DNA from 3 places in the Candidatus Dorea massiliensis AP6 genome. Region 2 is predicted to be linked to each of the others. Evidence: riboswitches for the same ligand, from Rfam matches in the RefSeq annotation. Region 2 holds a riboswitch; each other region holds the start of a gene.
The links. A riboswitch is a leader RNA that binds a small molecule or an ion and turns the genes downstream of it on or off. The one in region 2 is predicted to bind cobalamin.
Positions count from the first base shown of each region.

Region 1: linked by a shared signal. The riboswitch ahead of ACESZP_RS10840 (ABC transporter substrate-binding protein) and the one ahead of ACESZP_RS04540 (ABC transporter substrate-binding protein) in region 2 are both predicted to bind cobalamin.
Region 3: linked by a shared signal. The riboswitch ahead of ACESZP_RS05925 (tRNA threonylcarbamoyladenosine dehydratase) and the one ahead of ACESZP_RS04540 (ABC transporter substrate-binding protein) in region 2 are both predicted to bind cobalamin.

Region 1 covers NZ_CAXTKW010000009.1:128,898-134,003, reverse strand. The annotation lists gene ACESZP_RS10860 (OPT family oligopeptide transporter) at 1-588, shown strand, start outside; gene ACESZP_RS10855 (PqqD family protein) at 589-951, shown strand; gene ACESZP_RS10850 (CapA family protein) at 1,108-2,322, shown strand; tRNA gene ACESZP_RS10845 (tRNA-Glu) at 2,471-2,542, shown strand; cobalamin riboswitch at 2,657-2,874, shown strand; gene ACESZP_RS10840 (ABC transporter substrate-binding protein) at 3,012-4,082, shown strand; gene ACESZP_RS10835 (iron chelate uptake ABC transporter family permease subunit) at 4,158-5,106, shown strand, end outside.
Region 2 covers NZ_CAXTKW010000003.1:141,880-146,985, reverse strand. The annotation lists gene nikC (nickel transporter permease) at 1-824, opposite strand, end outside; gene nikB (nickel ABC transporter permease) at 829-1,767, opposite strand; gene ACESZP_RS04540 (ABC transporter substrate-binding protein) at 1,868-3,448, opposite strand; cobalamin riboswitch at 3,676-3,857, opposite strand; gene ACESZP_RS04535 (ROK family glucokinase) at 4,318-5,106, opposite strand, start outside.
Region 3 covers NZ_CAXTKW010000004.1:171,097-176,202, forward strand. The annotation lists gene ACESZP_RS05915 (FAD-dependent oxidoreductase) at 1-787, shown strand, start outside; gene ACESZP_RS05920 (ferredoxin-like domain-containing protein) at 801-1,754, shown strand; cobalamin riboswitch at 1,813-1,940, shown strand; gene ACESZP_RS05925 (tRNA threonylcarbamoyladenosine dehydratase) at 2,071-2,871, shown strand; gene cobI (precorrin-2 C(20)-methyltransferase) at 2,872-3,573, shown strand; gene cobM (precorrin-4 C(11)-methyltransferase) at 3,578-4,333, shown strand; gene hemA (glutamyl-tRNA reductase) at 4,333-5,106, shown strand, end outside.

The sequences.
Region 1 (5,106 bases), on a different contig from region 2:
TGGCGTCAGCAGATCGGTGAGCTCATCGGTGTGGTAGCATCCGCAGTGGCCATCGGCGCGATCCTGTACCTGCTGAACGCAGCATGGGGCTATGGCTCCACCGAGCTTCCGGCTCCCCAGGCGACTCTGATGAAGATGATCGTAGAGGGCGTTATGGGCGGAAACCTGCCCTGGACTCTGGTATTTGCAGGCGCGTTTATCGGTATCGTAGTGGAAGTCCTGGGTATCCCGGTACTTCCCTTCGCCGTAGGTCTGTATCTGCCGATTCATCTGAGCACCCCGATGATGATCGGTGGTCTGGTTCGTCTGTTCCTGGAGAAGAAAAAGGGCATGGACGAGAAGGCGAAGAAGGATATGCTTGATAACGGCGTACTGTACTGCTCCGGTCTGATCGCAGGCGAGGGTCTGGTAGGTATCCTGCTGGCAGTCTTTGCGATCATCCCCATGGCAAATGGTTCCCTGGGCGACGCGATGGGCGATACCATTCTTTCCAGAACTCCGCTCAACGGCAATATCGGTGGCTTGGTATTCTTTGCCCTGCTGACCGCGACCCTGTTCAAGATCACCATTGGCAGAAAGAAGAAATAAATGAAGAAAAAAAAGAATTATCTGGATTTTGTGCCGGTCTGCGCGCCGGGCTACAGCTGGAAGCTGAATGAAAAGAAGCTGGTGGAGATAGAAGTACAGAACAAAGGCTTCTATAATTGGCTGGCACAGAAGTTTTTCAAGCGGCCGAAGGTCAGCTATATCAGTCTGGACGAGTACGGCAGCTTTGTATGGCAGCAGATGGACGGCCAGCGGACCATCTACGACATCAGCTTTCTGGTAAAGGAACGCTACGGCGAAGAGGCGGAGCCGCTTCTTCCGCGCCTTACAAAGTTTTTCCAGATTCTGTATCAGAACCATTATATCGGATACAGTACTCCGCTGGAGAAAAAGAAACAAGCATAGAGATCAGAAAATATTAAGAATTGGCAGCAGTCCTTCCTCCCGGAGGGCTGTTGCCTTTTTCTTTGGAAACGGGTAAAATAGATATCAGATAAAATGGACGGCGGCAGCGAAGGGACGGAATCCATGACGGGACGGAAAAGATCTTTTTACAGGGAAATGATAAAATACATTCAGATAAGTATTCTGGCAGTTCTCATGGCGCTCCTTGTAGGCGGCGCGTTGTGGGCGGCGGAAGGCTTTTCTGCGCCCGGGAAAAGCGCGGAGGCTCTGGCGGATGCAGGGATGGATTCCCTGGAAAATGCGGACACTGAGAAAACAGGAAAGCTGTCAGTGGAAGTACCGACCGTACATGTGTTGACGCCGTCCGGAAAATCAGAAGCCTCTGAAGCTTGGGCAGAGGAATCGGAAGGTGCAGAAGCCTCGGATGGAGAGAACCGGAAAGAGGATGTTACCTTATTGTTTGCAGGCGACCTGTTTCTGACTGATGTTTTACAGGAAAAATACGAGCGAAACGGCATTTCTGCAGCGGCCACATCAGATTTGCTTTCCATTACCCGCGGCGCCGATATCTTCATGCTGAATCAGGAATTTCCTTTTGGAACTACCGGTGAGGCAATGGAAGATAAGCAATATACCTTCCGGGTGGATCCCAAATATGCATCTGTATTACCGGAGCTGGGGGCAGATATCGTGACCCTGGCCAATAACCATATGCTGGATTTCGGACGGGGCCCGCTTAAGGAGACCCTTGAAGCGTTGGACGAGGCAGGAATTCTCCATGTGGGAGCGGGGCAGAACCTGGAGGAGGCAAAGGCTCTGAAAACCATGGAGGCAGGCGGACGGGTCATTGGCTTTCTGGGAGCCACCCGTGTGATTCCGGAGCATTCCTGGACGGCGTCCCGGAGCAATTCCGGTCTCTTTACCACCTATGATCCCACGAAGCTTCTGGGGGAGATACAGGCGGCGAAGCAGCAGTGCGACTATGTAGTGGTCTATGTCCATTGGGGAATCGAGCGGAACACAGAGCCGGAGGAGTATCAGAAGTCCTTGGCCCGCCAGTATATCGACGCCGGGGCAGACGCTGTGATCGGCGCGCACCCTCATGTACTGCAGGGGATCGAATATTATCAGGGGAAACCGATTTTTTATAGCCTGGGCAATTTTATTTTCGCAAACCGGACCTACGAAACCATGATGGCAGAGCTGACCATTACAGACGACGGCACAGAGGTAAGGGTGATTCCCTGTGTCAGTACGGCCAACCAGATGGGACTGATGGATGGCAGTGGGCGGGCAGCCTTCTACGGAAATCTGCAGGGGCTGTGCTTCGGCGGCGTTACAATAGGGGAAGATGGAAGCGTCAGGGAGTAAGAAAAAAAGATGTATAAATTATCAGAAAAATATAAAAAATACGTGAAATATAAAGAAATTAAAAATTTTGAAAAAAACACTTGCATTTCCTGTTGCCTTATTATATACTAAACAAGTCGCAAGGGTGCGGCACAAAAACATAGGAAATGGTCGATTGGTCAAGCGGTTAAGACGTCGCCCTCTCACGGCGAAAACAGGGGTTCGATTCCCCTATCGACTGCTGAAAAACTTCTGGTTATCCAGGAGTTTTTTGTTTTATCGCATTGTGGAGGAATGGAAGGAACTGGCATGGATTAACAATATTTGATGCTTGACAAGAAAACGGAAAATAGGTAATATATCTAACGGAGTGAGTGTCGGCTAACAGAAATGTTGGGCCGGTGAAAAGGGAAACAGGTGTAAATCCTGTGCGGTGCCGCCGCTGTAAGCGCGAAGTTTCAGGGCCGTTTTCCTTCACTGTCCGTAAGGTACAGGAAACGGTACGGGACGGGAAGAAGGAAGACAAATAAGGCCAGCGTAAGTCAGAAGACCTGCTTATTCTGCTTTTGCTGTCACGGTCCATGACATTTGCGAAAGATAAAGGGCGCAGTGCGTCCGGATGCCGAATACGGGTGCATCATCTGATCAGAAGTGATTGGGTGGTGCTTTTTTTATGGACGAATCATTTTATACAACAGAGGAGAAAGAACATGAAGAAGAGAGTAGTAAGCGTATTGTTAAGCACCTGCCTTGTGGCTGGTATGCTGGCAGGCTGTGGTTCCAAGACTGCGGATACCACAACCACCACTGCGGAGGAGACCACAGAGGATGCAGAAAGTACCGACGCAGCTGATGAGACGGTCGATGCAGACAGCGATTATGAGCCGGTCAGCATCACCCTGAACCTGGAGCGTTCCGGACTGGGCGAGAACGTAGAGTACACCATCACCAAAATGCCCTCCGCTGTGGTAGCGTCCGGCGACCAGATGGCAGACTTTTTCTTTGATCTGGGACTGCAGGACCAGATGGTAGGCTATACCAAGGGCTTCTGCTGGAGTACGGCTTCCGAGTATCCGGCCCGGGATGAGGTTCCTCAGCTGATGAATCCGGGCGAGGGCTTGACCAATCTGTCCAAGGAAGAATTGCTGGCAACCGGCTGTGATTTTCTGATGGGATGGGATTCCACATTCTCAGATAAAAACTTCAACAAGGATTTCTGCGAGGAAAACGGTATCACGATGTACTTCCCGTATGTATGCACAGACAGTGCAACCTTCGAGGATCTCTATAAGGATTATGAAACTCTGGGAAATATCTTCAAGGTGCAGGAACTGGCAGCCGAGAAGGTACAGGCTATGAAGGATACCCTGCAGGAGGTGCAGGACGCTCTGGGCGATGAGGCCTATGAGAATCCGGTAAAAGTATTTGCTTATGATTCCGGAGAGGATGTACCGTTTACCGCTTGCCAGGGTATGCCGGGCGACATCATCAAGAAGGCCGGCGGTATCTCCATCTTCGATGATATCGAAGCAGGCTGGGCAAAGCCCTCCTGGGAGGAAGTAGTAGAGCGTGATCCGGACGTGATTCTGATTCTGGAGTATACCGGAGACGATGTGGCAGAGAAGCGGGAGTTCCTGGAGACCAATGAGTTCACCAAGGATCTGCGCGCCGTAAAGGAAGGCAGAATCTACTCCGTATGCTGCAGTGATATGCAGGGAAGCGCAGGAAGCGCCAATGCAGTGAAGACCATTGCAGAGCAGCTGTATCCGGACAAATTCTAACAGGGGGAAAGACAGGGGAGTGAAAGCTCCCCGTTTTTCTTGCTCATTCTATTTGTGTTCTCGAAGGAGGAATCTATGAAAGGAACAGTAAAATCGGGCAAAGGCCGCTTCCTTGTGACGCTGCTGCTGGTATTGCTGCTGATTGCCGCGGTATTGACCATATCGGTAACCATCGGCGCAGTGAACGTCTCAGCAGGCGATATTGGAAAAATTCTGGTAAATAAAATCTCTGGGAAGGATATCTTTCAAATTGCCTGGGAGGGCAAAACGGAAAATATCATCTGGAATATCCGGTTTCCCCGCGTGCTGATGGCCTTTATCGTAGGCGCGGGACTGGCGCTGTGCGGCGTCCTGATGCAGGCACTGACCAAGAATCCCCTGGCAGATCCCTATGTGCTGGGTATCTCCTCCGGCGCTTCTGCCGGGGCAGTCTGCGCGATCCTGCTTGGGTGGTTCAGCTTTATGGGCGGGTATTCCGTTATCTTTGGCGCTACCATGGGAGCGGCTGTCTCCATCTGTCTGTCTTTAAGTATCGCCTCCATTCATGGCCGGATTACCTCGACGCAGCTGGTTCTGGCGGGTATCGCGACTTCCGCCCTGTTCTCGGCCTTTACCAATCTGATGGTATACGGAATCAATACGGGATCGGATAAGACGAAGATGGCGCTCTATTGGATGGTAGGATCCTTAAGCGGAGCCACCTGGAGCAAGCTGAGATATGTGGTGGTGGTTGGCGTTGTGGTAATCGTGGTCATTTTCCTGTTCGCGAAGGAGCTGGACGTATTGCTTCTGGGCGATGACGTGGCGGAAACTCTGGGTGTGGATACCCGTAAAATGAAACTGGTTATTATTGCGGCTTCCACGATCCTGACCGGCGTTGTGGTATCCGTCAGCGGCGTGATCGGATTTGTGGGACTGGTTGTACCCCATATTATGCGAAGCTTTGTGGGATCCGGACACAGACGGCTGATCCCCATGGCGATTCTGGGAGGCGGTCTTTTTACAATGCTTACCGATCTGATTT
Region 2 (5,106 bases):
GATCTCGGATCCAGGATATCCCGAAGGGAATCGCCCAGCATGTTAAATACAACGACTACAATAAAGATCGCAAGACCCGGATACAGCATCATCCAAGGCGCGGACTGCATACACGCACGGCCCTCGTTCAGCATATAGCCCCACTCCGGTGTGGGCGGCTTTGCTCCAAAGCCTAAGAAGGACAGCGCCGCGATCTCCAGCATCATGCCTCCCACGTCTGTGGCCGCCGTGATGATCAGGGTCGGCAGAGCGTTCGGCAGCATGTAGCGGAGCAGCATGTACGGGGTCTTAGAACCTGTTACCACGGCTGCGGATACATAATCACGGTCGCGGATCTTCATCACCAGGCTTCGTGCCAAACGGGCATACTTGGTCCAGTTGACCGCCACGATAGCGATAATAGCGTTCCGGATGCTGGCGCCCATGACGCCTGCTACAGCCAGTGCCAGTACCAGACCCGGGAAAGCCAGCATCATATCAGCGATACGCATCAGAACCGCGTCTACCACGCCGCCGAAGTAACCGGCGATGACGCCTACGACACTTCCCACCAGGAAAATCAGAAGGACAACGCCGAAGGTAGAGGTCAGGGATGCCCGCGCTCCGTAGATGACACGGGTATAGATATCGCGGCCCATCTTATCGGTGCCGAAAATATGCGCCTTGCTGGGCGCCTCCAGCGCATCCGTCAGGGAACCCTTCAGCGGATCCACGCCGCCGGTCAAAAGCGGAGCGAAGATTGCCGCCAGAATGATCAGGATCGCCAGAAAAGCAAAAAATGTAAACTGTTTATGTTCACGAAGAAATTTTAACGTCTTTTTCATATGCTTACCTCTTCAGGCGCATCCGGGGATCGATATAGATATAGGATGCATCCACAATCAGATTGATGACCATGTAAATCAGCGCCATCCACAGCACATAGCCCTGAATCAGGTTATAGTCGCTGGATGTGATGGCAGTCACTGCCAGATTGCCCAGGCCCGGGTAGGAAAAGATCACCTCTACCACGCTGGTACCGCCAAGCAGGCTTCCGATGGAGAGACCCAGCATGGTAATCAGGGGCAGAAGGGCATTCGGAAATACATTTTTCCAGATAATGGTAGAGCGCTTGACGCCTCGGGCCTCCGCGCCGATGACATAGTCCTGGCTCAGCTCCTCCAGCACGGCGGTACGTACCTGTCTGGTATACTTGGACGCCATGGCGATGGCCAGGGTCAGGGCCGGCAGGAACAGGCTCTTGAAATCACCACCCGAAGCAATAACAGGGAAAATCTGGATCTTTACGCAAAGTAACAGCATCAGAAGAAGTCCCACCCAGAAGTTTGGCATGGCGCAGCCCACAAAGGTCACTGCACGACAGACATAATCAATGAAACCGTCCTTATGCAGGGCGGAAGCCACTCCCAGGGGCACTGCCAGAACCAGCATTAAAATCAGAGACATGAGCGTCAGCTTCAGGGTCGGCAGAAGACGTGCTGCCAGAAGCTCTACCACAGGCTTATTCAGGCTGTAGGATTTACCGAAATCTCCGCGCAGACAGTTGGTCAGCCAGCGCACATACTGTGTCAGGAAGGGATCGTTAAGTCCCAGCTCATCCCGGGTCTGCTGTACCAGTTCCTCCGTGGGCATCACACCGGTCGCAGAGAACATATTCCGAACCGGGTCGCCGGGAGACAGATAGGTCAGCAGGAACGTGATAAAACTGATACCGATCAGCACGATGACAATCTGTGCCAATCGACGGAAGATCTGCTTTTTATTCAAAATTCTCGCTCCTTTGCTGAAAAATGAAGCTGCCCTCACCCGAAACCACCTCTGCGGGGCCGGATGGGGGCAGCCTGTATGGTTAATAGAGAACTACCGATTACTCAGCCGGAGTAATCTCAGTGGTCAGCCAGTAGTAATCTGCTGTGTGAATGTGCGCATAGCCTACATTCTTGGAGTAAATCATGGAAGAGTTGTAGTAGCCGTCAATCAGGACTGCTGCGTCATCTACCAGAATCTGCTGCATCTGGAAAATCAGATCCTCACGCTTATCCTGGTCCATCTCGCTCTTCAGCTCCTCGAACAGAGCGTCGTACTCCGGATTGGAATATCCGCAGTAGGTGGTGTCGGTAGCCCAGTTTGCCATGTAAGCGTACGGGTCGCCGGTACCTACGGTAATCCAGTTATTGTTATTGAAGTCGTAGTCGCCTGCTGCCAGCTTACTCCACTGGTCGTCGGAGCTGCCGTAGTCTGCGGTGCAGCCGATGCCAATCTCAGCCAGGTACTGGATATGCGCATTCGAGAAGTCGTTCAGCAGACGGTTCTCGTAAGATACATAGTGCAGGTTGATGTTCTGTCCGTCGATCTCACGGATGCCGTCGCCGTCGGTATCTACGATACCAGCGTCGTCCAGGAGCTTCTTAGCGCCTTCCGGATCGTACTGATACGGGTTGTTCAGCTTCTCATAACCGTAGGTCAGAGTGGAGGGCAGTACGGAGAAGCCCGGTGTGTACAGGTCACCGATGGTCTTGGAATGGCAGATGGTGTCATAGTCGATACCCATCAGGATAGCCTGACGCAGAGTCTTATTGCCCAACACGCCGTCGAAGTTCATCCAGCTGAAGCCGCAGCGTACACCGGAAGCGATATCTACGGTGAAATCCGGGTTATCCTTGAAATCCTGGATATCGGATACGTTCGTGATGTTCTCTACCAGGTCTACCTGACCGCTCTGCAGAGCCATGGTCTTCGCGGAAGCGTCGCCCATGTACATCAGCTTTACTTCATCATAGGGAACTTCCTCACGATAGTTCGGGTTTGCTGCCAGATCGTAGCCTACACCTACACCGTTGAATTTCTCGATCATATACGGGCCGGTACCGATGGTGCCGTTGTCGAAGTTCTCGGTATCTGCCACATCGACGATGGCCATGGTCGGATGTGCCAGCTGTCCCGGCAGGTTCGCGTAGGGCTGAGTGGTCTGGATGGTCAGGGTATTGGCCTCATCATCCGCGATGATGGTTGCCTCGAACTCCAGGTACTTCTGGGGCTTTGCGGAACCGCTGGGTCCCATCTCCTTCAGGTACTCGAAATACTCTTTTACCTTGGTCGGCGTCAGATCACAGCCATCGGAGAACTTGATGCCGTCCTTCAGAGTGATGACCCACTCGGTATGCTCGTCGTTGACCGTATAGCTGTCTGCCAGCCAGGGCTCTACTTCCATGCTGTCATTGAACTTGAACAGGCCTTCCGTAATACCATAACGCATGGCGTTCCAGCCGCCGTTCTCGTCGGTTACGGTGTTCACGATACCGTCGGTGTACATCTGACATCCGAAGGTCAGAACCTTTTTATCAGAGTTGCTTGCGCTGGAGCTGGAATTGCTTCCGCTTCCGCCGCAGCCGGACAGCAGCAGTGCTGCAGCCAGTGACATGGTGATACATTTCTTTGCGATTCTCATTAGCGTTTCCTTTCTTTTTCTGCTTTGTTGACTGTTTTCTTTGTTCTCCTGTCAGCGCATCCTTTACGATTGAGAAAAGCTTCCTCCATCTCTTTTCTGCATAAAAAAAGCCGGATTCGCATCCGACTTGTTACTCACCAAAAAAGCGCACGCTTATCCCTGCCTTTTAAAGGAAAAGCATCGCCCTCAAGTAAGAATTATCCTGTCTTCCGCAAGAACTCTCTCTTTTATAAATCTAAAAATAAGCAGGTCTCCTGACTTAAGCGTGAACGCCCGCGGCGCCTTCCCAGAATCTCTTCCAGTGGCATCTTGCTTTGGACTGGCTATCACAGTGACGGGATCGCTCCGGATTCTCACCGGATTCCCTTTTAATTGAACCTTCGCTCAAACTTATCTTTTGCGCGGCATTTGCCGACTTTATGAACTTTTCGTTAATATATTGTCATAGTTTACAACTTCTGTCAATTCACATTTTCTTTTTTTTCGGAATGTTTCCCACAAAATACAATTCAACGCAAAAAAGCCGCTCCTGACACAGCAAGAGCACGACTTTTATGAATTTTTTGAACTTTTTATTCTTTTGGTATTCGACTTGTCCGGCTGCGCCGGGAGAGCGCAACCGCAAGGTCGAATAAAATAAAAGGGAGAGATAGGGCCTGGTGCCCTGAAATATAGAAAAAAGGCGTTACCACGGGAATTGGTAACGCCTTTGTTATCATTAGTTTTTCAATATGTATTATCTTTTGTTGAGATGATTCTACTACGGGAATCCGCAAAAGTCAATACCTTCTGCCGTCGAAAAATATCGGTAATTTCTGCTGCATTTTCTGTAATTTGCACAAAAGCAGTCGAAATATGCCGTCTTTCGCCTATCCTAATATCAGCTTGGCGCAGCCATAGATGCCTGCGTCGTTGCCCAACTCCGCCAGAGCGAAGGCAGTCTCACGGGTAGACTTATATGCTACCGGCTGGTAGTGCTTGCGCACATAATCCAGCAGAATCGAACCTGCTTTGGAGACGCCGCCGCCGATAACGATGACTTCCGGATCCAGAATCGCAGTCATGGAAGCAATCGCCTTGCCCAGGTAATCGCCGAATTCATCCGCGATCTTCTTGGCCAGATCATCATCCTCTTTCACTGCATCAAAGACGGACTTGGCGCTGATTTCATGGTCGCGCAGAATAGAAGGCTCGTCGCTCTTTTCCAGCCACTCCCGCTCCAGGCGCGCAATACCGGTAGCGGACGCATACTGCTCCAGACAGCCCTTGTTGCCGCAGCCACAGCAGTTCTCCTCGCCGTCCTTTACATGGATATGACCGATCTCGCCGCCTGCCCCGTGGGCTCCCACCAGAATCTGTCCGTCGATGACGATACCGCCGCCGACACCGGTGCCCAGGGTAATCATCAGCACGTCCCGGTGCCCTTTTCCACCACCCAGCCACATTTCGCCGAGGGCTGCCACGTTGGCGTCATTGCCTGCCTTGCAGGGCAGTCCGGTAAGCTCTGTCAGTTCTTTTGTAACAGCCTTGTAGCCCCAGCCCAGATTGGCAGTATGCGGAACACTGCCGTCCGCAGCTACCGGTCCCGGTACATCTACGCCGATACCCGCGATTTCTTCTTTGTTCAGCTTTTTCTCTTCTATCTTATCCAAAATGGT
Region 3 (5,106 bases), on a different contig from region 2:
CTGCGCTATGGTAACGAACCGGATTACCGGAAAGCCCCAGTGGTCGCCCATGGGTTCCACAGCGAATATAGCGGGCCGCGCGGCGGCGCAGCACCTTGCCGGGAAAACAGTGCAGTATCCGGGCGTGCTGGGAACCGGCGTGGCGAAGCTGGCCGGCTTCTGCATGGGAAGAACCGGATTACTGGAGCAGGCGGCGCGGGAAGCAGGCTATGACGCAGAGAGTGTGATTTGTGTGGTGGACGATAAGGCACATTACTATCCGGGCGCAGCTTTATTTGTCATAAAGCTGATTGCAGATCGGGAAAGCCACAGGCTGCTTGGTATGCAGACTGTGGGAACGGGAGCGGTGGATAAGCTGACGGATATAGCGGTGACTGCGATTTCCATGAAAGCGACCCTGGAGGATCTGCAGTACATGGATTTTGCGTACGCGCCGCCCTTCTCCACTGCGATTCATCCGCTGCAGCATGCAGTGAATATTCTGCTGAATAAGCTGAACGGGGAGCTGGACAGCATGACGGCCGCAGAGTATGCGGAAGAAGGAGAAAATTATCGGATCGTGGATGCGGGTATTACACCGTCGCTGCACGGGTATCCCTATGTGGACCTGAACAGCCTGGACGGTCCGGCAGACGGGCTTGGCAGGAACGAAAAGCTGCTTTTGGTATGTTCCAAGGGAAAACGGGCTTATCTGGTGCAGAACCGTCTGAAGGCTTACGGATATACGGATACAAAGGTACTGGAGGGTGGCATGACCTTCCATACAGAATTAACAGAGGAAGAATAAAAGGAGGCACACAATGGCTACATTAACAATCAGCAAGGAAGATGAAAAGCGCGTAAAGGCAATGGGATTTCTGAGCAATAAGGGAACCGATAATTTCTCGGCAAGAATCATTACCGTCAATGGAAAGATAACGGCTGCGCAGCAGAGATGCATTGCGGAAGCGGCGGAAAAATTCGGAAACGGAGTGATAACCTTTACCACCCGTCTGACGGTGGAGGTACAGGGCGTTCCCTACGACAAAATCGAAGAATTCAAGGAATATATTGCCAGAGAAGGACTAATTACAGGTGGAACCGGTTCTGTGGTACGCCCGGTTGTAGCCTGTAAGGGAACCACCTGCCAGTATGGACTTTTGGATTCCTTCGCCATTTCCGAGGAAATCCATCACCGTTTTTATGAGGGGTATCACACGGTAAAGCTGCCGCACAAATTTAAGATTGCGGTAGGCGGCTGCCCCAACAATTGTGTAAAACCGGATTTAAATGATTTGGGAATCATTGGTCAGAGAATCCCCGAATTTGACGAGGATAGCTGCAACGGATGTAAGAAGTGCAGCGTAGAGGCAGCCTGTCCCATCGGCGCGGCAAAGGTGAAGGACGGCGTTCTGGAGATTAACAAAGAAATCTGTAACAACTGCGGCCGCTGTGTGGGTCAATGCCGTTTCGACGCCATCGAAGACGGTCAGTACGGATTTAAGATTTACATCGGCGGCCGCTGGGGCAAAAAAATCAATCACGGAAAAGCGCTGCGTAAGGTGTTCACTAGTAAGGAAGAAGCCTTAAACGTGATTGAAAAGGCGATTCTCCTGTATCGGGAGCAGGGCATTACCGGCGAACGTTTCGCTGCGACCATCGAACGTCTCGGCTTCGATAACGTGGAGCAGCAGCTTCTGTCTGATGAAATTCTGGAGAGAAAGCAGGAGATTCTGGATGCGCAGCTTCATCTGACAGGAGGAGCAACCTGTTAAAAGGGAAACCCTATAGGGTATATTTTGTTGACGAAAGCCCGTCTGTATGCTACACTGACTAAGGTATAACGCAGAGAGTATGCATGATGCATAAAGCAGGGGAATCAGGTGGAAGACCTGAGCGATCCGGTCACTGTAAGCAGCGTGTCTGCAAGCCAGGCTACCTGCTCTTTGCGGGAAATGGACAGGCTTCCGTGGAAAGCGGTTCCGGATATAGTTGGCGGCGGATGGGATGAAATCCGCTGCTGATCATAAGGAGAGATCTGTCATAAAATACAGATCTCTTTTTGTTTTGCAAGCGTATGAGGAGAAAATTATGTTAAATCAGTTTTCAAGAACAGAACTTTTACTGGGAAAAGAAGCCATGGAGATTCTGGAGCATTCCAGGGTGGCAGTCTTCGGTATCGGCGGCGTGGGCGGCTATGTGGTGGAGGCCCTGGCGAGAAGCGGCGTGGGAGCCTTTGATCTCATCGACGACGATAAGGTGTGCCTGACGAACCTGAACCGCCAGATTATTGCCACCCGGAAGACGGTGGGTAAGTACAAGGCCGAGGTCATGAAGGAGCGTATCCTGGAGATCAATCCGAAGGCGGAGGTCAATACACATCTCTGTTTCTTCCTGCCGGAAAATAAGGATGAATTTGATTTCAGCCGGTACACCTATGTGGTGGACGCCATCGATACAGTCACCGCGAAGATTTCTCTGGTGGAGGAATGTGAGAAGGCAGGCGTGCCCCTGATCAGCAGCATGGGAGCGGGCAATAAGCTGAATCCCTTCCTGTTCGAGGTGGCGGATATCTATAAGACCAGCGTATGTCCGCTGGCGAGAGTCATGCGGCGCGAATTGAAAAAACGCGGCATCAAAAAGCTGAAGGTGGTCTACTCCAAGGAGAAGGCGGTGCGTCCCATCGAGGACATGTCCATCAGCTGCAGAACCAACTGTATCTGCCCGCCGGGAGCCAAGCATAAATGTACTGAACGCCGTGACATTCCGGGTTCGACCGCATTTGTACCGTCCGTAGCGGGACTTCTGATCGCAAGTGAAATCGTAAAGGATCTGACCGAGGACGCCATGAACCGCGCCCGGGCAGCCCAGGAGCAGGAGGAGAATAAATAGATGAAGGGTAAATTATACGGCATCGGCGTGGGTCCGGGTGATCCGGAGCTGTTGACGCTGAAAGCAAAACGGATTCTCGATGAAGCGGATATCATCGCCGTTCCGGTAAAAGAAGCCGGAGAAGAGAGTACGGCGCTGGAAATCATCCGCCCGGTGGTGGAACTGGAGCATAAGCACCTCCTGGAAGTCATTTTCCGGATGGCAAAGGATAAGGAGGAGCGGAAGAAGTGCAGAGCAGCGGCCTGCGAGCAGCTGACCGCAGAGCTTTCCCGGGGAAAGAATATCGCTATGATTACCCTGGGCGACGTCTCGGTATACAGCACTTACATGTATGTGAACCAGTATGTGGCAGAGCATGGCTTTGAAACGGAGATTATCCCGGGTATCCCATCCTTCTGCAGCGGAGCGGCTGCGGCCCGGTTACCGCTGATGGAGGGAAATGAGTCCCTGGTGATCGTGCCCTCCGTCCGTGCGGAGCAGCAGGTGGAGGAGGCCATCGCCCACTATGACAACGTGGTCATCATGAAGGCAGGAGGCAGCATTGGCCGCATCCTGGAGCTGATGAAAAAGTATGACCGCGCGGAAGGCTGCGCTACGGTCATCAGCTGCGTGGGTATGAAGGACGAATATATCGGATCCCTGGATCCGGAGAGAACATACAGTTACTTTACAACCGTCATCATCAAGAGAGAGAAGAGGTAAAACAATGGTATCATTTATCGGAGCAGGCCCGGGAGATCCGGAGCTTCTGACAATTAAGGGAAAGAAACTGATCGACAGCGCGGATATTATCATTTACGCAGGTTCTCTGGTAAACCCCAAGGTGCTGGCGGACGCCAAGGAGGGCGCGCAGATCTATAACAGCGCCACCATGACCCTGGAAGAGGTTCTGGCTGTCATGAAGGACGGCGAAGCCAAGGGCCTGAAGGTGGTCCGTGTACATACCGGCGACCCGGCTATCTTCGGCGCGCACCGGGAGCAGATGGACGCTCTCGATCGCATGGGTATCGAGTATGAGGTCATTCCGGGGGTCAGCTCTTTCCTGGCGACTGCGGCAGCCCTGAAGAAGGAATACACGCTGCCGGGTGTGAGCCAGACGGTGATCCTGACCCGCATGGAGGGCAGAACGCCCATGCCGGAGGGGGAAAAGCTTCAGGATCTGGCCAGACATCACGCCACCATGATCATTTTCCTGAGCATCGGTATGATGGACGAGCTGTCCGCAACCCTTCGGAAGGAGTATCGTCCGGATACACCTGTGGCAGTTGTATACAAGGCAAGCTGGCCGGAGCAGAAGATTGTGCGGGGAACCCTGATGGACATTGCAGAGAAGGTAAAGGCAGCAGGCATCACCAAGACTGCGCTGACTGTAGTAGGAGATTTCCTGGGAGATGATTATGAGCTGTCCAGGCTTTATGACAAGACCTTTACCCATGAGTTCCGGAAGGGAGTCGAAGCGTAATGAGCATCCGGCTTATCAGCATCAGCCATAAGACGGCGCCGCTGGAGGTTCGGGAGCTTTTCGCCTTTACCAAAGAGAAGCAGGCGGAGCTTGAGAAAATCCTCATAGACGAGGGCGGCGCGGCAGAGAGCGTCATTATCGCTACCTGCAACCGGACAGAGATTTATACCTATTTTGATAAAAAACAGGATAAGAAGAAAAACGTATTTACCAGGCTGCAGGAGCTGATTCTCCGGGAATCCGGAGCGGCAGCCGTGAAAGAGGACGTATCCGATTATCTGCGCTTCTATCAGGACAGAAAAGCGGTCAATCACCTGTTTTCCGTGACAGCGGGACTGGATTCCATGGTGGTGGGCGAGGATCAGATTCTCGGCCAGGTAAAGCATGCGCATGCGCTGGCACAGGAGGCGGGCAACAGCGGCAAATACCTGAATACCCTGTTCCGCTATGCCGTGACCTGTTCCAAGAAGATTAAGACGGATACGGATTTGTCAAAGACCTCGGTATCTACGGCGACCCTGGCGGTCAAGGCAGCGGAAGAAGCCTTTGGCGGAAGCCTGGCGGGTAAAAATGTTATGGTTATCGGCGGTACCGGTCAGATCGGCGGTATCGTACTGAAGAATCTGTACAGCCTGAAGGGCTTAAATATCTACAGCACCATCCGCAATGTAACAATGACCCACGACGCCCATATCAAGAGCGAATCCAATACCCTGATTGATTATAAGGAGCGCTACGATTACATCAACGCCATGGATGTGATTATCAGCGCT